Regions from separate parts of the Cupriavidus sp. genome, predicted to be linked through region 3. Evidence: predicted binding sites of a transcription regulator. Region 3 holds the regulator's gene; each other region holds the start of a gene.

Region 1 (7,435 bases), on a different contig from region 3:
TCCCCTCTCCCGCGCGCGGGAGAGGGGCGGGGGAGAGGGCCAGCGCGTCAAGACCCGATCTCGGCAATTTGAACCGCCAAGCCCTCTCCCCCCGCCCCTCTCCCATTGCATGGGAGAGGGGAGCAAACCGGCGGTGATGTTTCAACCGTCGATGCGAACCTGCACGCCATTCGACGTATAAAGCGCCGTGGCCTTGAAACCGTCGACGGTGACCGTGGTGAACTGGCCGCGGATGCTGCTGCCGGTGATGACGGCAATCGTGTCGCCGGCCTTGGGCGCGTAGCCGTCGACAAATGCGATACGCAAGGTGCCGCCGGCGATGGTCGTCATGCCTGCCACCGTCATGCGGCCCTGGCCATTCGGGCCTACGCGCAGGTCAAGCGTGGTATCGGCAAGCTGCGTGAACTTGCCGGCAATGGCCACGCTGGCTGGCGCGTTGATGATCACCGAACCGGCGCCCAGATAAACGTCACCGGTACCAAATGCCTTGGCAGATGCCGCCTCCAACGCGCCGCCTGCGACCTGCGTGCCACCGGAATAGGTGTTGGCACCACCGAGCTTCAGATTGCCAGTACCCGCCAGCGTCAGCTTGCCCGCGCCTGCAATGTCATTGCGCCAGATATCTGTCGCATTGAAGCCACCCTTGCTGGCATCCATCGACACCACCACATTGCCGTTGAAGGCGCCATAGCCGTCGCCCGCGGCGAACAGGTTCAGGCGACCCCAGCCTTCGGCATCGTCCATGACCGGGTAGCCCGAGGCGATTTCAGTCGTCTTCAGCACCACGCGGCGCTGGTCGGCGCTCAGATACGGGAAGCGGGTCTCGAGCATGACTTCAGCGCCCTTGGGCACCACCGGATCAACCGTGGTGGAACCGATCTGTGCAAAGCCATACGTCATGCGGCGCAGGAAGTTGGCCTTGTTGCTGGCGTAGTCGGTAAAGCGGTCGTTGCTGGCCGTGCCCGATTGCGCAAAGGTGCGGAAGGTAGCCGCCGTTGTGCCAGTCGCGGCCATCAGTGCAGTATGCGCCTGCGTATAGGCCGAAGCCTTCAGCGTGGCATTGGCGGGTTCGTACAGGTTGGCCGCAGCCGAGGCGATACCGAGCATGCGTCCGCCGATGACATCGAACGGGGAGTGCATGCCCGCGATGATGCGGTTCTCGCCAAGCTCCATGCCACGGCTCAACATTTCCTGGAAACGTTCCGGCACCAGATAAGCCATCACCACGGCGTTGCGCAGCGCTTCGGCGGTATGGCCGCTGACGAAGCCACCATCGGTGGTCGGGGTCGGGCTTTCAGCCGGCACCAGCGTCGGCGCGACCACCACGCTGGCACTCCAGCGGAACGGGCGTGCGTACTTGTAGAAGCGCTTGGCCGGCTCGGTCGATGCGTTGTCACCCACCTTGTTGACCATGGTGATGACATCGCCGAACGTCGCGTTGGTGGCGCCAGCCACGCCGGTATTGTTGCCGCCGTCGTTGTACAGCACGGTGGTGGCGTCGGCCGGAATCGAGTTGATCGTGGTGGTTTGCTGCGCGGCGGCACGCCATGCGGCCGTAAGCGGACCCATGCCGTCGGTCACGCTGTAGTTCTTGCCGCGACGGTCATCGTAGTAGGCAGCGTCGGCCTGTGCGGCCGTGCGCGACGTAGTGGCATTCACCACGTATTGCACGTTGGCATTGTGAACCGCGGCATTGACCACGGTACCGCCGGGGGTACCGTCGGTAGGCACACCAGTCCACGAGGATGCCACCACGGCCGGATACGAACCGTCTGCCGGGGCGGTCTGGCCAGCGTCGACGATACGCGTGAGCGGCTCCCACACGTCGAGGAAGCGGGCCATCAGTCGTACACCTGCATTGGTATCGAGCGTGGCATAGCGTGCCAGGCCGCGCTGGTTGCTGGCGATATTGTCGACAAACGGCACTACCGATGCCTGCACCGGTGCGCTATCGACAAAGCCCGGGTCGGCCGGCGCCGCCGGAACTGCCAGCGGCGTGGCATTGGTGCTGTTGTTCTGGTTATTGTCGTCACCGCCGCAGGCGCTGAGCAGGAAGGCAAGGCAGGCGACCGCAATGGCCGACGGCATTCCCGGCTTGGAATAAGACATGACTGGTCCTTGGAAAACGCGGCGGAAAAGGTCCGCCAAAAAAGGACGCAGTCTAGGGTTGTCGTATGTCAGTTATGTGAAGAGGGCGGCACCAGCTTAGTGGAGTGCCACTAATTGGCGGCAGCGAGCGTCAGCCCCAGCGACGTACGCGACCGGTATCGACGTGGATGAAGTTCTCGGTCTTGTAGAACCCGACACCGCCGACCTGCAATGACTGCGCGGCGTCGCGCAGGTCTGCCAGTGCCACGCCGGGCAAGCGGACGTCGATCGCCATGCCGTCCATATGCAGGCTGTGCTTTGCCACGCCACCGCCGCGTGTGCGGCGCAGGCGGTCGTTGGTGATCGGGCAGCGATAACCGGAAATGACCTGGAACGGCGCGTCGCTGCCGACCTCCCGGCGCAGTGCGAACAGCAGGCCGAACAGTTGGGGATCGATCTGGCCCACGGTGCCTGAGTAGTGATCGCGCAAGAAATGATTGAGCGAGGCCTGCGCTTGCGGAATCACCTCGTCACCCATCGCATAGACCAGCGACAGGTGTTCACCCGTATGGGTGTGTTCAAACGACAGCGAACGCGCATCGGGGCTCTGGGACGCCAGCGCAAGCCGTGGTGCCAGCGTGGTAAGTCCGGCGCCAAGTGCGATGGCGCCGGTGCGATGCAAAAAACGGCGACGCTGGCTGGGATTCGAGTCAGGCATGGAAATTTCTACAACGGGGCGGCATTCAGGAAGGCCGAACGGCAGGCCTGGTACCAGCGCGTTGCCGCAACGCCTGGTCCAGCAGTTGGTCCTGACCGTAAATATCAGGCACGAAGTATACCCGCCCATCGGCGCGCGCGATGGCCGTGCCGTACGCCAATACCACCGGAATTGGCTGCTGCAGCGACACGGTCTTCGACTTGCCAGCCGACATTGCCTCACGAATGCGTGGCTCGGTCCATTCGGGCATGCCCTGCATCACGAACTTGGCCAGTTCAACCGGCGCTTCGACGCGGATGCAGCCATGGCTGAAATCGCGCCGCCCACGGCTGAACAATTGTGGCGATGGCGTATGGTGCAGATAGATGGCCTGGTTGTTCGGGAACACAAACTTGATATCGCCCAGCGCATTGAGCGGACCTGGCCGCTGCCGGATGCGTGCCTGCCCGTTCAGCACCGCATCGATATTGGCCTGGCTCACCGCGGTGCTGGCCTGGGTGCCATTCACGAACTCGAAGCCCTGCTTCGTGAAATATGCCGGATCGCGCTGTATCCGCGGAATGACCTCGCGGCGCGTGATCGACGACGGCACGTTCCAGTAGGGACTGAACTCGATATAGCGCATGTCCTCCTTGAACAACGGTGTCCGGGTATCGAGCGCCTTGCCGACGATCACCTTCATTTCCAGCTTGATATCGAGCTTGCCATTCTCGTAGTCATAGGCGCGCAGCACGAACTCGGGCACGTTCACCACAATCATGCGCGGGCCTTCGGCCAACGGCGTCCAGCGCAGCCGCTCCATGGTCAGCATGATCTGCTTCACGCGCGCGGCAGGCGCGACATTGAGCTGGGCGAGCGTGCCGGTGCCAATCACGCCATCGGCGTCGAGCGCATGGCGCGTCTGGAAAGTCTTGACCGCGTCGACCAGCGCGCCCTCATAACGCTGCGGCACCACCGTGCCGGGCGGCAGGTCTCCCAATGCTTCAAGTCGCTGTGCCAGTTGCGGCAGTCCTTTGTAAGCTTGTCCCGCACTGAGCTTGCCTTCCGGCAACCCGGGTAATGGCGTGCCCCAATACGGCAGCGAGGCCAGTTTGCGATAACGTGCCAGCGCCTCGCGCAGCGTGCCGTACAGCGGGAACGAAGGGGCCGCCTCGTGCAATGCGTCCGCGAGCCGGTTGGCGGCCATGGCATTGCGCAGATAGCTGTCGGGATCGAACGGCGGCAGATTGCTCGCCGAAAAATTCGCATGCACCTTGCGTGGATCGACCCGTCCCCGGTGCAGATCGGCCAGATAGCGGGTCATCGCGGCGGTTAGCGCGCTGTCGAAGCGCTGCGCCGCATCGGCTTGCAGGGCGGGGCCGCCCATGGCCTGTGTCAACGTCTGCTGGAGCCCCTCGGCATCGTAGTCGCGTGGCTCCAGTCCGTCGGCGCCGGCATCGTTCAGGGCTTTGACGGCGGCCTGTGCTGCCTGGGATGGGTGTCCATCGACGATCCATAACGGCCCAGACGGTGGCTGCGCCCAGGCCGCCGTGGCACTGCACAGCAGCCATGCGAACGCGGCAAGGGCCGATCGGAAGGCGGGGCGGAGGAGCCGGATGGCCGGCGTCGGCGTCCGGGTAGTGGTAACTACGGTGGTGTCAGTGGCTGCGGTGGCTACAGTGGCTACAGGCGTAACAGTCATCGTACGAAGGTCTATAGCGTTTCTCCACTACACATCGTAGCCGAACATCGTGATGAAACCGTCGCTTCAAGCATTCAGAAACAAAGTTTCTGCGATTGCAGAACACTTTGATTCATGTCAACTCCGCCGACTCACGGAGAACTATGCTGTCAGCAGAGAGAACGTAAACAGCGGGGGTGAAGCAATGTACGAGCGCATTCTGGTAGCGGTGGACGGCGGCCCGTCGTCCGAACTGGCGATCGCGCAGGCAGTGGGACTGGCCAAGCAGATCGGCGCCGAAGTGAAGGTGCTGTTCGTGGTCGATGACAGTGACCTGTTCTTTGAGTCGGCTTATATTGATCCAAATGAAATCGTGAGCGGCATGATCAACGTCGGGCAGAAGGCCTTGGCCGCCGCCGCGCGACGCTTCGAGAATGCCGGCGTGCGTTGCCTGACGGAGCTTGCCGAAAAGCCGGTATCCCCGGGCAATATCTCGGGCACCATCGTCAGCCACGCCGACCAGTGGCCGGCGGACCTGATCATCATGGGCACTCATGGCCGGCGCGGCGTACGGCGCGTGATCATGGGCAGTGTCTCGGAAGGCGTGATCGCCAAGACCGCCAAGCCGGTGCTACTGATACGGGGAGAATCGGTGCATTGAACAGGGGGAGTTCTGCCGGACGTCATCTAGAACGTTGCCGGCGAATTCACCCACAGTACCTTGGCGACGACGTCTCCGACGTTCCGATACCCGTGCGGCACCTGGCTGGAAAACGTAAAGGCGTCGCCGGGGCCGATCAGGTAAATGTCGTCGCCAAGCATCAGTTCAAGCTGGCCTTCCAGCACATAGCCCACTTCCTCGCCCTGGTGCTCGATCTGGCCATCGCTGGCCTCGCCGGGCCAGACGATATGGATATTGGCCTGCAGCAGTCCGCCACGCTTGGGCAGCACCACACGTTCCAGCGCCACGCCACCCACGCGGATCACTGGCCGTTCTCCGTTGCGCAGAATCGGTGACTGACTCGGCTCGTCCTCGCTGGTCAGGGTGCCGATATTGGTGTCCAACGCCACGGCCAGTCGATGCAGCGTGGTGAACGACGGCGTGGCCAGTCCGCGCTCGATCTTCGAGATCAGACTTTCAGAGCAACCGGCCTTGTTGGCCAGTTGCAACAATGTCAAGCCGGCCACAAGCCGCGCATGGCGCAGCTTGACACCAAGCGTCAGCGTGGGCGACTTGATGTCGGCCGGGTCTTGCGGTGTGGGGCGCGCGGTCTTTGCCATGCGGGCTCTTAGTCTGTTTGCTCGTGGGTTGTACCTTGGACCGCCCAGCGCCGTGCATTGTCTAAGCGGGACGGCTGGCCAGTTCGGCGACAGTGTAAGCCAGCGCCTGCGCTCCCAGGAACAGGTCGACGGCGGCGGTGTCTTCAGCGGCATTGTGGCTGATACCGTTCTTGCTCGGCACGAAGATCATCGCCGTGGGGCAATGGTCGGCCATATACATGGCGTCGTGGAATGCGCCCGAGGTCAGGCGCATCGGCCGCGCGCGTCCGGCATTGAGGCTGGCACGCGCGCAGGCACGTTCGATCGGCGCGAGCATCGACTCCGGGAAATGCGTCGGCTCGCGGTGGAAGAAGCGCGTGACCGCCACGGCCTCGGGCGCCGGCGCGTGGCGCATGCAGGCCGCGCGCAGCGCCGCTTCGGCACGATCCAGTGCGGCATCGTCGAGGCAGCGCATGTCCACCGTAAACGTGACCTTGCCCGGAATCGTGTTGACCGAATTCGGTACAACCGTCCATTGGCCGAGCGTGAGCCGCAGTTCGGGGATTTCCGGCGCCTGCGCGGTGCGTGGAGCCAGTGCGTAGAGATCCTGTGCGATTGCCACGGCCACAGCCATAGCATCGCGCCGCACCGCCATTGGCGTGGTACCCGCATGCGCCATCGTGCCGGCGCATTCGATGCGGAACCAGCGCACGGCCTGGATGCCGGTGACCACGCCCAGCGGCACGTCGGCAGCTTCCAATACCGGACCCTGCTCGATATGCAATTCGACGCAGGCCGCCATCGGACGCGCCATCGACACGTGCGTCACGTCCTTGCTGGCCGCCAGCGCCGCATCGAGCGCAACGCCAAAGCGTATGCCGGCCGAATCGGTGGCCTCGCGATAGCCAGGCAGACGCGCGGGCTCGACAAACGCGCTCGAACCCATCGCGCCTGGCCCGAACCGGCTGCCTTCCTCGTTGGTCCATGACACGACCTCGATGGGCCGCAAGGTCTCGATGCCTGCCGCGTTGAGTGCCGCGATCACTTCCAGCCCAGCCAGCACACCGTAGGCACCATCGTATTTGCCGCCTACCGGCTGTGTATCGGCATGGCTGCCGGTCAACACGGGCGGCAAATCCGCACTGCCCGCGCGACGGAAAAACAGGTTGCCACAGTCGTCGATGCTCACCTGACAACCGAGCTCGCGCGCCTTGTCAATCAGATGGCGGCGCGCGGCCAGATCGATATCGGTCAGCGTTTCGCGCGATACACCACCGTCGTCGCGTCCGCCGAATTGAGCCAGCGCGGCCAGCGATGCGGCAAGGCGCGCGGCGTCGACATGATCCTGTGCCCGCTCGGCGATGGTTTCGATTGCGGCGGACGATTGAGCTTGATTCACTGCATTCTCCTGATCTCAGGCCGCTTGCGCGAGCGCCTGTTGCAAACGATGGGCGACTGCCAGCGCACGGGCATCGGCGTGGCGCGGTGCGCACACCGTGACGCCTACCGGCATGCCTGTGGAGCCCGTACCCGTGGGCACATGCACGCAGGGTGTACCGAGCAGCGTCCACATGCGGCAAAAAATCGGATCGCCGGTGGCGTCGAGCCCTGCCGGCGCTTCGCCTTCCGCACTGGGCGCCAGTACCACGTCGAATCCGGCCAGCGTTACGGCCAGCGCCGTGCGCGCGTGGTCCGCATAGGCCTGCGCA
Region 2 (7,435 bases), on a different contig from region 3:
AGCAGCAACCTGCCCGTGATCATGCTGACTGCGCGCGCGGAACTGGCCGACCGCGTGGTCGGGCTGGAGGTAGGCGCGGACGACTACGTGACCAAGCCGTTCGAGATGCGCGAGCTCGTGGCGCGTATCCATACCGTGCTGCGCCGCAGCCGTAGTGAAGTGCGACGCCCGGCATCGACGTCGGCCGGCCACGAAACACGTTTCGGTTGCTGGCGCCTGAATACCACGCTGCGCCAACTGGTCGATGCCGAGGAGACCGTGGTGCCGCTGTCCAACGCGGAGTTCCGGCTGTTGCTGACCTTCATTGAAAACCCGAACCGCGTGCTCGATCGGGAAATGCTGATCAACAACGCGCGCGGCCGCGACCTCGATGTATTCGACCGCAGCATCGACCTGCTGGTGTCACGCCTGCGGCAGAAACTGCGCGACGATCCGCGTGACTCGGCACTGATCCGCACCGTGCGTGGTGAAGGCTACGTCTTCACCGGCAACGTGGAGCACTGAACGCATGGCTGCTGCGACCCCGCCGTCAGCCGACGGCGCTTCGGTAGTCAGGCCCGAGCCGCCGGGCGACAACGTTGCGGGCCGGCGCCGGTTCAATTCGATGTTCATGCGGTTGTTCTTCGTAATGACCGCCATCATGCTGGCCGTGCATGTGCTGGGCGTGACCGTGATCGAGAGCGTGTTCCCGCGCCCCGGTTCCGAGCGCTACATGGAACGCATGCGCCGTGCCGCGTCGGAGGCCGAAGCGGCTGGCCAGCTCGCGCCCGACCGGCCACCGCATCCGCTGGAAGGCATTTTTGCACCCGATCGACCGCCAGGTCCGCCACCGGGCATGCGCGGGGGCGAACCGTTCGACTTCGACGGGCCGCCGTTGCGACCCGACGCGTTTCGCGAGCGCGGTCCCGGCGATCGTCCACCGGGACCGCCGCCGGGTTTCCATATCCGCGGCATCTGGCCACCGCATCTGGGCCTGCTGTTCCAGCTCGCGGCCATCCTGATTGCGTCGTGGGCCGGCGCACGCCTGCTGGCGCGGCCAGTGCAGCAACTGGCCAGTGGCGCGAACCGCCTTGCGCAGGATGTTCATGCGCCGCCGCTCGACGAGGACAACGGTCCCGCCGAAGCGCGTGAGGCCACGCGCGCGCTGAACCTGATGCAGCAACGCATCCGCACGCAGCTCGCGCAGCAATCGCGTTTCCTGGCAGCGGTGTCGCATGACCTGCGCACGCCGCTGACGCGCATGAGCCTGCGTATCGAGCGTATCGAGGACAACAACGTTCGGTATCGGCTGCGCCAGGACCTGGCCGAGATGAATGGCCTGATCGATGCGACGCTTTACTACCTGCGTGAACGCGACGATGCCACCGGCCCGCGCCAGCGCGTGGACGTGCTGGCACTGCTGCAGGCAGTTGTCGACGATGCGCAGGAGATCGGGCAGGACGTGCGCTTGTCCGGCGAAGCGGCACCGCTGCTGGCGTACCCCACGGAATTGCGTCGTGCGGTGGTCAACCTGGTGGAGAACGCGCACCGCTATGGCGGTGCGGCGCACATCATCCTGGCCGACAGCCCCGAGCGTGTCACGATCGATGTCTGCGATAACGGTCCGGGTATTCCACCCGCCGAGTTGCAACGCGTGCTCGAACCGTTCTATCGCGTGGAGTCGTCACGCAGCCGCGCCACTGGCGGCGTGGGCATGGGTCTGTCGATTGCGGCCGATATCGTGGCGCGTCATGGCGGAGAACTGAAGCTGACGAACCGGCTCGAAGGTGGGCTGCGCGTCAGCATCACGCTGCCGCGCGCATAGCCGGAAAATCAGGCGCGCTGCGGCAGGCCGCTCTTGCCGATCGGTGCCAGTTGCACGTACTGGGACCCGCGCAAGCCACGCGTGAAATCGAGCGTGAAATCGCCCACGTCGATACGCGCCTGCAGCGCGCGGCGCAACTCGAGCGTCCCCGGACCCTTAACGCCGGCGGCAGAGCGCACCAGCCACGCTGCGCCGATATAGCCGGCGAGCGTGGCAGGCGAGGGCGGTTCATCGAGATACTGCTTCATGCGCGCCACATGTTCCTTTACCACCCGCAAGGTCGATTCCTGCGGACCGGGCGCGATCTGCGTCACCACCATGCCGCCGGCATAGTTGCTACCGAGGATTTCGCGCGCCGACGACGGGCTGACCGCGGACAATCCCACCAGGAACCCGTACCAGTTCTGTGCCGCCAGTGCACGTCCAAGGCTGCCGTAGGCCAGCGTGTCGCCGGCCACCACGACCGCACCGGGACGCGCCGAGGCAATGCGTCGCGCGCTGTCGTCGAAGTTTCCGCCCAGCGTCACTGCACGCGTCGACATATCCTTTTCCAGTCGTGCCAGCCATGGCGTGCCGGCGCCGAGCGTACCCGCCGCGAAGTCGGGCGACACGGCCAGCGCAATGCTGCTCAGGCCGTAGCTGTGCAACTGGCGCACGGCGGCGTCGAGTTCGGACTGATAGTCGGCGCGCGTGAACCAGATGTTCTCAGCCGACATGGACAGCCCCGACAGCGGTGCCACGATCTGCACGCCGCGCCGGGTCAGTTCGGACGAACTCGCCAGCGCGGGCAACAGGTTGTCACCTGGCCCGAACAGCACCTCGGCACGTTCGTTGTCGGCCAATGCCACCGCTTGTGCCACGGCGCCACGCAGGTTCGCATCGGCATCGCGCACCACATGCACGATGCGCAAACCGCTATTGATGGCCGGGGATGCATTGAAGGCATCGAACATGACCTTGGCACCTGCCAGATAGTCGCGCGCCTGATCAGACTGCGGGCCCGTGCGATCGACCAGATGCCCGACCACCAATTGCCGGCGTGACGCTTGTGCGGCCGGTTGTGCCAACGCTGCGGCTGGCACCGCCGCAGCACAGGAAAACGCACCGAGCCATTGCAGGGTGCGACGGCGGCCTGCCGATGTTGGCAGGCATGACAGGTTCGACTGCGGCAAGGCTGGGCGCATGGCAGCGGGAGGGAGTCGGGTGAAAGAAGGGAACGTGCTGTGCAGCGACAACGGGCAGGAGTGCCGGAGCCGCGAGAGCCGGGGCCGAGACTATCGGCCCTTTATGACGCTCGCGTGACTTTCATGAGGCCAAGGGCCCCCCGTTCGCGGGGCTGGCCGGCGTAGGCGCGTCGTGGTTTTGATGCGCGTCAAGGTTGAGGGATTGGGGGAGGCATAGCATCGGTGGCTATCCACGCCCACAAAACGAGCTTCCTCATGTCCGCCCCCACATTGCATCCCGCCGACACGGCGTTCGACCGGCACGCGCTTGCCGACTTCCGCAGCCTGGCCGGCCGCATCGATGGCAACGGCCCGCGATACACCTCCTATCCGACCGCAGACCGTTTTCACGCGGAAGTGGACGACGCCGGTTACCTGGAGGCGCTCGACCTGTGCCGCGCCAGGTCACCGGCGCCGCTGTCGCTCTATCTCCATATCCCGTTCTGCGAAAACATCTGCTACTACTGTGGCTGCAACAAGATCATCACCAAGGATCACAGCCGCAGCGCGCGCTACGTGGACTACCTGGCGCGTGAAATGGCGATGGTGGCTGGACGCCTTGGCGAGCGCCGCGCCGTCATGCAATCGCATTGGGGCGGCGGTACGCCAACCTTCCTCGATCCCGATGAAATGCGTTGCGTGATGGCAGCGTTACACCAGCACTTTGAATTGCTGCCCGAAGGTGAGCACTCCATCGAGATCGATCCGCGCCGCGTGACCGACGAACGCATGGCGCTGCTGGCCGAACTTGGCTTCAACCGTATCAGCCTGGGCGTGCAGGACTTCGACCCCGAGGTGCAGCAAGCCATCCACCGCGTGCAGTCGTATGAGGAGACCCGCAGTGTTGTGCTGGCGGCACGACGGCTGGGCTTCCAGTCGATCAGCATGGACCTGATCTACGGTTTGCCCCACCAGACCACGACCCGCTTTGCCGCAACCATCGACCGCGTGCTGGAACTGCGCCCGGACCGGCTGTCGGTCTACAGCTACGCGCACCTGCCACATGTGTTCAAGCCGCAACGCCGCATCGATGCAGCCGCGCTGCCTGCGGCCGGAGAAAAGCTCGACATCCTGGTTTCGACGATCGAGCGGCTGACATCGGCCGGCTACGTCTATATCGGCATGGACCACTTTGCCTTGCCTGACGACGACCTGGCCATTGCGCAGCGCGAAGGCCGGCTGCAACGCAACTTCCAGGGCTACGCCACGCATGCCGGCTATGACCAATTGGGGCTTGGCGTGTCCGCGATCGGTGCGGTAGCGGGGCACTATGTGCAGAATGCGCGCACCACCGACGAGTACTACGCGGCGCTCGATGCCAAGCGCCTGCCGATCGTGCGCGGCTTCCAGATGTCTGAAGAAGACCATCTGCGCCGAGCGATCATCGGCGCGCTGATGTGCAACGGCACGCTCGACATCGCCGCCGTGGAAGCGGAACACGGCATCGACTTTGCAGACACCTTCGCCGCGGAAATTGCAGATCTCGACAGATTGGCTGCCGACCACCTGGTACGCCGCACCCCGGCGCGCATCGAGATCACGGCGCTGGGACGCCTGCTGGTACGCCGCGTGGCAATGGTCTTCGACCGCTATCTACGCGACGACGCAAAGGTTATCCCCCTGGTCCGCTACTCGCGCGTCGTTTAATACTGCTGCAAACCAGTCCCCTCTCCCGCGCGCGGGAGAGGGTTAGGGAGAGGGCCAGCACTTCCTAAACGACAACGCCAGCGTCCACTCCAAAACGCAAAAAAGCCCGCGACCAACTCGCGGGCTTCTTCGTTTGGTAGCTGTCGAATTACTTCGCAGCGTTAGCCATATAGTCCGACGCGGCAATCACATCGGCATCGGGACCGGCGTAGCCACCCTTCGGCGGCATCACACCCTTGCCCTTGAGCGCATAGTTGTGCACGACATCCATGCCTTCCTTGAGGCGCGGTGCCCAGGCAGCCTTGTCGCCGAACTTGGGCGCACCGGCAACGCCAGCGGCGTGGCAGGCGGCGCAAACCTGTTCATAGACTTTCTTGCCGGTATCGGCCGACGCGGCGGCCGGTGCTGCGGCAGCAGCTGCCGGAGCCGGAGCAGCCGCGGCGACAGGCGCCGGTGCGGGCGCAGCAGCAGGTGCGGCAGCCACGGTCGCGGCCGGTGCCGGAGCGGCGGCCTGGGCCGGAGCACCCTGGGCCGGTGCTGCCGGTTCCGGGAATTTGGCGCCGCCGGCATCGGCCATGTAGACCACCGCACGACCGAGCTCATAGTCGCTCAGGTCATCCGGCGACGTACCGGCACGCGCGGGCATTGCGCCCTTGCCGGCCAGCACGGCCTTCAGCAGGCCATCGAAGCCCTGGCCAATCCGGGCCGACCAGTCGCCGGCCACACCGTACTTCGGCGCACCCGCCGCGCCCGTGGCGTGACAGGCCGCGCAGACTTCCTTGTACACCTGCTCGCCGGTCTTGAAGACGCGCGGTGCGTTGGGGTCCTTGATCTCGAGGGATGCGACCGGTGCGATGCGGGTATTCACCGCTTCCACGGACTGGGTCGAACCAGCGCCTTCGCGGGTGCCGTGTCCGACAAAATTGACCAGCAGGATGATGACGATGATCGGTATCAGGAAAGCGGCGATCACAACAGCGATCAACTGCTTCGGGGTCTTGATTGGCGACTCGTGGTGGTCGTTTTCTTGGTGGACGTCACTCATACAGAACTCTCGATTTTGCGGGAAACCTGGTGCACAGCACGTTGGGGGCGGCTTGCTTGTCTGGCCCTGTCTTCGGGGATGAATCTGTCGGTCTTTGCATCCGGGGCTGTCTCCGACCCCGTTACGTCTCTAGTAGGACGCAAATAGCTGCCGATTATAGACCCAAGACTTCGCCACCGGGGACCAAAAGCGGCGACTCAGAGACCTCCGCCAGCCAATCGTGGCGTGCCCCGGCGCATCCCGCATGGACGCGCCTCCGCAAGTCGGGTATCCTATGCGACTTTCCGACGACGGCACTCGCCCGTTGTCACGCAAGTCCACATCGCGCCCGTAGCTCAATGGATAGAGTACTGCCCTCCGAAGGCAGGGGTTGCTGGTTCGATCCCAGCCGGGCGCGCCAAGGTTTTCTCCCTTAGCGTTCAAAAACCGCTGTGTTGCCCCTGCAAAGCAGGCCGGCCGCCGCAACAGCCCTACCGCCCCATCCGCCGCTGATAACTCTGTGTAATCCGGTCGACCAGCCCTGGATCGCGGGAATCGGTCGCACTGAACTGCACCCGCACGCTGCCGTCGGGCTGTTGGGCGACCGTGGCCGTGACGGGTGTGCTGCCGTAATTGCCGGCGACGGTGCCGGTTGCCTGGTTCTGTACCGTGATGGCCACGCCCTGGTCGCGCAACGCATCGGCCGCCGCGAAGAACGAGCGGTCATAGCTGGTCGGGCCCGCGGCTGGCGGAGGAGGGTAGCCGTAGTAGGTGCAGCCGGCCAGCACCAGGCCAATGCCCAGCATCAGGTTTGCAAGCAGTCGCTTCATGGCGCGTCCTTCTTCTATGTGACGCCGGGCTTCTGTTCTAGCAGGTTCGCGTTGCCCTCGCCAATGCCCCCGGACCAAGGCTGCGTGCCAGATACCGAGTTGACCCCTCAAGCATCCGTACCCTGATCCCGTTAAGCGGTTAGTGCGTGCCGGCGCCGTGTGTGCCGGGCACGAATCTGAACGCAGAAGGAAGGAAACATGTTGCTTGACCGTGCCCACCCCGCCGAAATTGGTACGCCGGGGACTCCGCTGACATCCAGACAGGCCGCGCTAGGCGGAATCGCCCGCTGGGCCGACATGGCGATGTTGCTGACCCTGCTGTGCTCGGCAGCGGCTGCCGTGGCCATTGGCGTCCACTACTACGCGCTGACACTGGCGCTGATCGTGGTCGCGGTGCTCGTGGCGGCGGGTGCCGCAGTCTTTGCCGTAGCACGCGGCACGCGCCTCAGTGGCTTGGTACTGACCACGGCCAATGTGGGCATGGTCGTGCTGCATATCCAGTTGTCGCATGGCACCACCGAATTCCACTTTGGCGTGTTTGTGTTGCTGGGCCTGCTGCTGGTCTATCGCGACTGGCGCCCGCTGGTGTTCGCGGCGGCCCTGTTCGCGGTCCACCATATCCTGTTCGATCGCCTGCAGGCATTCAACTTTCCGTTCTACTGCACCTCGTCGGCCGATTTCGCGCGCGTCGTGCTGCATGCGGTGTACGTGGTGGTGCAGACCGGCATCGAAATTGTCCTGGCGCTGCAACTGAGGAGAGCTGCCGTGGAGGGGGCCGAACTGTCGGCGCTCGTTGCCCAGGTGGATAGTGGCGAGCGGATCTGCCTGGATGTGGAGGACGTCGCGGTGAGCGTGCCCACCGCAGCGGCCTTGAAGGCGGCCATCGCGCGGATGGCCACGGCCATGT
Region 3 (7,435 bases):
GCTGGCGTGTCTGGCTGGTGATCCTGACCCAGCTCGTCTACTACGGCACGCCGTGGCTGCAATGGAACGACCGCCAGGCAGTGCTGTTCGATCTCGGTGCACGCAAGTTCTATATCTTCGGACTGGTGTTGTGGCCGCAGGACGTGATCTACCTGGCAGTGCTGCTGGTGATCTCGGCGCTGTCACTGTTCCTGTTCACGGCTATTGCGGGGCGGCTGTTCTGCGGCTATGCCTGTCCGCAGACGGTCTACACCGAGATATTCATGTGGATCGAGCGGCGTGTCGAAGGTGACCGCATCGCCCGTATCCGCCTGGACGGCGACCCGTGGAGCCTGCGCAAGCTCCGGCTCAAGGCGACCAAGCACACGCTGTGGGTGGCCATCGCGTTGTGGACGGGGTTCACCTTCATTGGCTACTTCGCGCCGATCCGTGAGCTGGGCAGCGAGATCCTGCAATTCTCGCTGGGCCCGTGGCAAACCTTCTGGATGCTGTTCTACGCGTTTGCGACGTGGGGCAATGCGGGCTTCATGCGCGAGCAGGTCTGCAAGTACATGTGTCCGTACGCGCGTTTCCAGAGCGTGATGGTCGATCGCGATACCTTTGTCGTGACCTATGACGTGGGGCGTGGCGAACCGCGTGGCAGCCGTTCGCGCAAGGCAGACCATCATGCGGCAGGCCTGGGCGATTGCGTGAACTGCAGCATCTGCGTGCAGGTGTGTCCGACCGGGATCGATATCCGCGATGGCCTGCAGTACGAGTGTATTGGTTGCGGGGCATGTATCGACGCCTGCAATCAGGTCATGGACAAGATGGAGTATCCGCGCGGGCTGATCCGGTACACATCGGAAAATGCGATGCGCAAGAGCCTGTCCGTGACCGATGCACGCAAACGGCTGATGCGCCCGCGCACAATCGTCTACACCATGATCTGGTTATTGCTGGCCGTAGGATTTGTCGCATCGCTGGCCATGCGCACCCCGCTCAAGGTCGACATCATCCGCGATCGCGGCGCACTTGGCCGCGAGGTGGAAGGGCGCTGGATCGAGAACGTGTACCGACTCCAGTTGATCAACACAACGGAAGCGCCGATGAAGGTGCGCGTGCAGGCCGGCAGTGATGAGTTGAAGGGGATGGTCGTCGAATACGATCACACCGCGGAAGCGTTGTCGCCCACATCGAACCGCTTGTTGCCAATCCGGATCCGCGTGCCGATCGACGATGCCAGGCAGGGGACGTACAAGATCAGCGTGACGGTGACCGCCGAAGCGGAACCCGCGCGTGCGGTGCAGATCCGGCAAAGCACGAGTTTTATCGTACCCCGCAATCTGTGATGCTTTATCTGTGAAGCTGGACGATACCAAGAGGAGAGCGCAATGACCCCACATCCCGCCAAGCCCTGGTACAAGGAGCCATGGCCGTGGATCCTGATGAGCGGACCGCTGCTGGCCATGATTGGTTGCGGCATCACGATCTGGCTGGCAAGCACGCATGCCGATATGCCGGTCGGGGATGCCACCCGTCATGGCCTGGTCGTGGAGAAGGTCGATGTTGACCATGCCCGGACACCAGCGAGGCAACCATGAGATTGCGCTGGCTGATGTGGGTGTTATGGCCGGCATTCCTGATGGGAGGCGCGGCAACGGCCGTGGTGTTCTCGGTGGTGGATCCTGGTGATCTCAGTTTTTTCGGGCATCCGGTCGAGGCATCGCGGCAGGCGGTCTATACGGTGGGATTCCTGGTGGCGTGGCTGTTCTGCGCGTTGTCCAGCGGGCTGACGCTGTACACGATGCCGGTGAAGCTCAGCGATACCGATGAACTCGAATAGGTCCGGTATGCATGAAGTGCCTGGGAACCCTGGAAAACGGAAAGGCCGCACCGGATGCGCTCCGGTGCGGCCTTTTGCATGTTGCTCGCGAAGGCGCCGTTCAGCAGGATCGGCTGTAGACCTGCTTGATACCCTCCATATCGACCAGCTTCACATGGCGCTGACGAATCTGGATCAGCCCCGCTTCCGCAAAGCGCGAGAACAGTCGGCTGACGGTTTCGAGCTTCAGGCCCAGGTAGCTGCCGATTTCCTCGCGGCTCATGCGCAGTACGAACTCTGTCGAGGAGTATCCGCGCGCCGACAGTCGTTCAGACATGTTGATCAGGAACGCCGCGAGACGCTCCTCGGCACGCATCGAGCCGAGCGTGATCAGCATCACCTGGTCCTGGGAGATTTCCTTGCTCATCAGGCGCAGGAACTGGCCTTGCAGCGACGGAAGCTGGCCCGACAATACCTGCAGGTCATCGAACCGCACGACGCAGACTTCGGTGTCTTCGAGTGCCGTGGCATCCGATGCGTGCTGCATCTCGCTGAGCCCGTCGAGACCGATCACTTCGCCGGGCAGGTGAAAGCCCGTGATCTGCGTGCGCCCGTCTTCCATCGTGACGTGCGTCTTCAGTGTGCCGAAGCGAATCGCATAGACCGCGGTGAGGGGCTCTCCCATGCGGTACAGCGTTTCACCCTTGTGAACACGAACGCGTTCCTGCACGAGCGTGTCCATTTTCACGAGGTCTTGCTGCGACATGCCCACGGGCAGGCAAAGCTGACCCATGGCACACGTGGAACAGCGGGGCGACATCTCGGTGACGGGAATGGAAGTCAACAATTGAAGTGCTCGTTTTGAATGCGCTTGAAGCGAGGGCGCGATGCAGGCATTTTACAGCGTCGAGTGACGCGGAAGCGAGGAACAGTTGCCATTTGGTGTACTTTTAAGCGTTTTTCTGGTGGCCCTGCTTGGCGGCGTGCATTGCGCCGCAATGTGCGGTGGCATTGCGATTGCCGCGGAGCAGAACGGCACGCGCCGGGTGGCCGCGATCGTGCATCGCTCGCCGCGTAGCTGGTGGGCCGAACTGTGCGTGATGCACGCCGGACGCCTGACCACCTACATGCTGCTTGGCGCATTGATGGGCGCGGTCGGCGCAACCGTGTGGAAGCAGGAGTATCTGCCACTGCAGCGCTGGCTCTATGCGGCCGGCAGTGTGATGCTGGTTCTTACCGGGCTGTGGTTGCTACGCGGGCGAACCAGTCTTGTCAGCTGGATCGAGCGGCTGGCATCGCGTGCCGCATCGCACGTCGTGCGCCTGGCGGGATCGGTGGCGGGATACGTGCCGGCAGCGGTGCGACGCGAGCAGCGCACCCCGCCGATGTTGCGCCGCTATGGCATGGGGCTGGCATGGGGTCTGGTACCCTGCGGCATGGTTTATGGGGCACTCGCCATGGCGCTGCTCGCTGGCAATGCGCCATCGGGTGCGCTCGTGATGGGTGCGTTCGGATTGGGCACGCTACCTAACCTGCTGGTGATCTCGGGGTTGTCTGGCTATCTGCGGCAGTTGTCACGCAAGCCGGTGATTCGGACCGCGTCGGCGCTGGTGGTGATCGGGTTTGGCGCGCTCGGCGTGGCGCGGGCGATCTGGCTTCCTGATACGCTCGCGCAACACGGTTTTTGCGTGGTGTTTTGAATCGACCACAGCGGCGGGTTGCGGGCGGGGGGCGGAATGCCATACAATCGCGAGAACCACGGTATCGCGCCGCGTCATGCTCGTGGCGTCGCCGGGGCGACATTCCTGATCTGGGGTGTCGGTCCAGGGTTTCGGGGCTGCTTAGGCATGCCGGAACCATTCCCACAGTCCATCCGGTTCAAAAGATCTGGTTAAAAGGCCGACGGCGGTGTGGAAGGTGGCGCCGGGTCAAGGCGATTGTTGTCTGGGTTGCCTGAGCCGATATCCGTATTTTCTTGCCGTCTTGGCCATTCGGTGGCCCTGGCGATTGTCCGCCCCGAAGGGAGAAGGCGCGACGCAAGAGGTCCGTCGACTGGCGAAGCCTGCCAGGCCCGGACGATCTCCTGCCGGACAGACCGGCAACTCGATGCAAGGAAAGATGTGCACGGCTGCGCTGCCAGAAGGCATGCGCGCTGGCTGCGCGATGAGATGGCGGAAAGCTTCGGCGCCGCTGTATCTGCAATCTCCAGTGCCCCGGGATGGATCCGGGGGCAGGTGCAAAGACAGGCTGCACGCAATCACATGAATACCCAAGAGGCGAAGATCGTCCTCGAGACCGCGTTGATCTGTGCGCAGGAGCCACTGCGCGTTGGCGATCTGCGGCGGTTGTTTGCCGACGACGTCGGTGCCGACACCATCCGGGTGTTGCTGGAAGAATTGCGCCAGGACTGGCAGCAGCGCGGGGTCGAACTCGTTGCCCTGGCCAGTGGCTGGCGGTTCCAGAGCCGCCCGGAGATGCGCGAATTCCTGGATCGCCTGAATCCGGAAAAGCCGCCAAAGTACTCGCGCGCGGTGATGGAGACATTGGCCATCATTGCGTATCGCCAGCCTGTCACACGGGGCGATATCGAGGAAATCCGCGGCGTGACGGTCAGCACGGACGTAGTCAAGAAACTCGAGGATCGTGGCTGGATCGAGGTCATCGGCCATCGCGATGTGCCCGGTCGCCCAGCGCTGTATGCAACGACCAAGGCGTTCCTGGACGACTTGGGGCTGCGTTCGCTGGACGAGTTGCCACCGCTGGAAGATGCGCAGGCACAGGCGCAGGCCGCGCTGCTCGATCAGCAGGCGATCGACTTCGAGGAAATCGCCACGGCCAACCCGCCGGTGGGTGACGAGGAAGCGTTTGCCGAAACCGGCGACGCGGCTGGCGCTACGGAGATATCCGCCGTAGTGCCGGAGACTCCGCCCGCCGAGGCGCCGGAGCATATGGATGCGGCCGGCACCGAACCTGATTCCGGGGGCGAAGCCGGGCAGGATGAACAAGAAACCAGCGTCGCGCATTTGCCCGTGAAGGATGATGGGCAGGACGACGATGCGCCGGTGGCTCACGCCAACGGTTTCCACGTGGGCACCGAGGCTCCCGAAGCGGCGGCCGACGAAGGTCCGGATCGGACTGGCGAACTGCCATTGCCGACCGAGGACGACGACGAGCGCGTGTCCAACTGAATAACTTGCAACATCGATAGTGAATACTTTGTCTGATTCCGCTGAGCAAGACGTCCGCCAGCCGGACGTGCCGGGCGACACCGGCGCAGCCCCCGATTCGGGTAACGACGCCGACGGCGCACCGCGCCGCAAGGGGCTTCGGCGCGGCCTGCGCAACCTGGTGGCCACGCGCCGCCAGGCGGCACAGGACCGGGATGGCCGCGGCGAGGGCGACCCCGCCGTGGCGGCTGAAGGTGGCGAGGGTGCCCAGCCCGCGGCGCCGCGTAGTCGTGGCCGTCGCAAGCCGGCGCCCGCTGCGGACGCTGGCGCGCAGGTAGCGCCGCAGCCTGAGTCCGGTGATGCGCAGCCTGCCCAGGCGCCAGCCGGCCAGGGCCAGCGCAAGCGCCGGCAGCAGCCGCAGCGCAAGGCCGCCCTGGTCGATGGCGAAAACAAGCCAGTGGCCGAGCAGCCTGCCAGGCGTGACCGGAGCGATCGGACTGGCGACCGGAATGCCGAGCGCGGCGGTGACCGGAGTGACCGGAATGGTCAGCGCAAGGGCAAGCCCGGTGCCGGCAAGCAAGGCGGCAGGGGCGAGCAGCGTCAGGGCGACAGGCCCGGCAAGCAGGGCGGCAAGCCCGCCGGCGGCGCGCAGAAGACGGCCGCTGGTGGCGAGGACCTGTTCCGCTTCGTGATCTCCGAGCAGTTCGACCAGGAAGACATGGTCGTGCCGCGTACCAAGGCCAAGCCGGTGCGCGAGCTGACGTCGGATGACGATGCGCCGAAGCTGCACAAGGTGCTGGCCGAGGGCGGCCTGGGCTCCCGTCGCGAGATGGAAGAACTGATCCTCCAGGGCCGTGTGTCGGTCAATGGACTGCCGGCCCACATCGGTCAGCGCATTCTGCCGGCCGACCAGGTTCGCGTGAATGGCAAGCTGATCCACCGCAGGGTGTCGTCCAAGCCGCCGCGCGTGCTGCTGTACCACAAGCCGGCAGGGGAAATCGTCAGCCAGTCGGATCCGGAAGGCCGTCCGACCGTGTTCGACAGCTTGCCGCGGATCAAGAGCGGCAAGTGGGTGGCCGTCGGCCGCCTGGACTTCAATACTGAAGGCCTGCTGATTTTCACGACGTCGGGTGACATCGCCAACCGTTTCATGCATCCGCGCTATGGCGTGGAGCGCGAGTACGCGGTGCGTACGCTGGGCGAACTGGCTGAAGCCGATCGCCAGCGCCTGCTACACGGTATCCAGCTCGATGACGGCGAGGCCAATTTCCTGCGCATCGCCGATGGTGGTGGTGAAGGCGTGAACCAGTGGTATCACGTGGCGCTGACCGAAGGCCGCAACCGTGAAGTGCGCCGCATGTTCGAAGCCGTGGGGCTCACGGTATCGCGCCTGATTCGTACGCGTTATGGTCAGTTCCTGCTGCCGCGCGGCCTCAAGCGTGGTCGCTGGCAGGAACTCGAAGGCACCGAAGTGCTTAACCTGATGTCGGCAGTCGGCCTGAAGGCGCCATCCAAGGGTGAGCAGGGTGGCAAGGGCATGACCAAGGTCGGTGGCCGCAAGCAGCGTACGGAAGCTGCCATTGCCGGCATGCCGATGCACACCGGCATGGATGGTCTGCCGCGCTTCGAGAAGAGCGGCGGCAATCGTGGCGGCGGCAGCGCCGGCCGCGGTGGTCAGCCTGATCCGATGCAGACATCGATGGGTTACATCCCTTCGGGACCGGCACCGCTGACGTCGCATACAACGAAGTTTGGCGGCGGCATGGGTGGTGGCGGCATGCGTGGCGCGGGCGGCGCGGGCGGCGCGGGCGGCCCGGGTGGTCCTCGTGGCGGTGGCCGCGGCGGTCGGAGTGGAAACGCCGGCAGTGCCGGAAATGTTGGCAATGCCGGCGGCAATCGCCAGCGCCGCGGTGGCGGCGGAGGCGATGTCAACGGCAATGTGATGCCCAAGGCCAACAAGGGTGGCGGCGGCAATCGTCGGCCACGCGGTGGTGGTAGCGGTGGCGGCGGCGGACGCGGCGGTCATCGTTGATGCGGGTCGGGGTGCCTGCCGGCAAGTACCGGCAGGCGCCTCATCCCGGCGCGGACCAATCGGCTTTTGCCTTTTGGACATAATCCGCGTATAATCAAAGTCTATTCAAAAGTATCATCCTCAGCGAGGATGGGCGAATGATGGGCATTGCGCCCATTTTTTTTTGGTTCGCCCATTTGTGCTTGCGGCCGGTTTGCGTCACATGGCGCATGGCTGCCGGGGGTGATGTGGCAGGCAGGGCTTACAGGTCGTTTCGGAACCTCGATTTCAGAACGTTGTGTTGTCCAGTGTCTGCCAAGGTATTGAAAGCCACTACTCGGGATTACAGTGCATCTGGCAGATTTGATCGAAACCACCCTTATCGGCATGGGCTACGAGTTGGTTGAGCTTGAGCGTGCCCCGGCCGGACTTCTGCGTGTCTATATCGATCAG

What was found. The regulator FNR, encoded in region 3, switches genes on or off when oxygen is low (the NO sensors DNR and NnrR bind a similar motif). The targets are predictions, from matches to a motif close to TTGATNNNNATCAA.
Region 1: ACO550_RS23300 (universal stress protein) is a predicted target of FNR. The motif match lies at 4,595-4,608, and genes of this name have one in related genera.
Region 2: hemN (oxygen-independent coproporphyrinogen III oxidase) is a predicted target of FNR. The motif match lies at 3,167-3,180, and genes of this name have one in related genera.

Annotation. Positions count from the first base shown of each region.
Region 1 covers NZ_DBHKYV010000021.1:109,801-117,235, forward strand. The annotation lists gene ACO550_RS23285 (phosphatase PAP2 family protein) at 142-2,109, opposite strand; gene mepK (peptidoglycan L,D-endopeptidase MepK) at 2,240-2,806, opposite strand; gene ACO550_RS23295 (L,D-transpeptidase family protein) at 2,832-4,487, opposite strand; gene ACO550_RS23300 (universal stress protein) at 4,672-5,127, shown strand; gene ACO550_RS23305 (cupin domain-containing protein) at 5,154-5,747, opposite strand; gene ACO550_RS23310 (hydantoinase/carbamoylase family amidase) at 5,809-7,125, opposite strand; gene ACO550_RS23315 (amidase family protein) at 7,141-7,435, opposite strand, start outside.
Region 2 covers NZ_DBHKYV010000012.1:108,895-116,329, reverse strand. The annotation lists gene ACO550_RS17030 (response regulator) at 1-504, shown strand, start outside; gene ACO550_RS17025 (ATP-binding protein) at 509-1,804, shown strand; gene ACO550_RS17020 (ABC transporter substrate-binding protein) at 1,813-2,988, opposite strand; gene hemN (oxygen-independent coproporphyrinogen III oxidase) at 3,244-4,674, shown strand; gene ACO550_RS17010 (c-type cytochrome) at 4,823-5,719, opposite strand; tRNA gene ACO550_RS17005 (tRNA-Arg) at 6,044-6,119, shown strand; gene ACO550_RS17000 (hypothetical protein) at 6,190-6,528, opposite strand; gene ACO550_RS16995 (methyl-accepting chemotaxis protein) at 6,727-7,435, shown strand, end outside.
Region 3 covers NZ_DBHKYV010000030.1:65,093-72,527, forward strand. The annotation lists gene ccoG (cytochrome c oxidase accessory protein CcoG) at 1-1,331, shown strand, start outside; gene ACO550_RS28010 (hypothetical protein) at 1,374-1,583, shown strand; gene ACO550_RS28015 (hypothetical protein) at 1,580-1,825, shown strand; gene fnr (fumarate/nitrate reduction transcriptional regulator Fnr) at 1,926-2,651, opposite strand; gene ACO550_RS28025 (urease accessory protein UreH domain-containing protein) at 2,737-3,504, shown strand; gene scpB (SMC-Scp complex subunit ScpB) at 4,066-4,992, shown strand; gene rluB (23S rRNA pseudouridine(2605) synthase RluB) at 5,021-7,003, shown strand; gene rimP (ribosome maturation factor RimP) at 7,331-7,435, shown strand, end outside.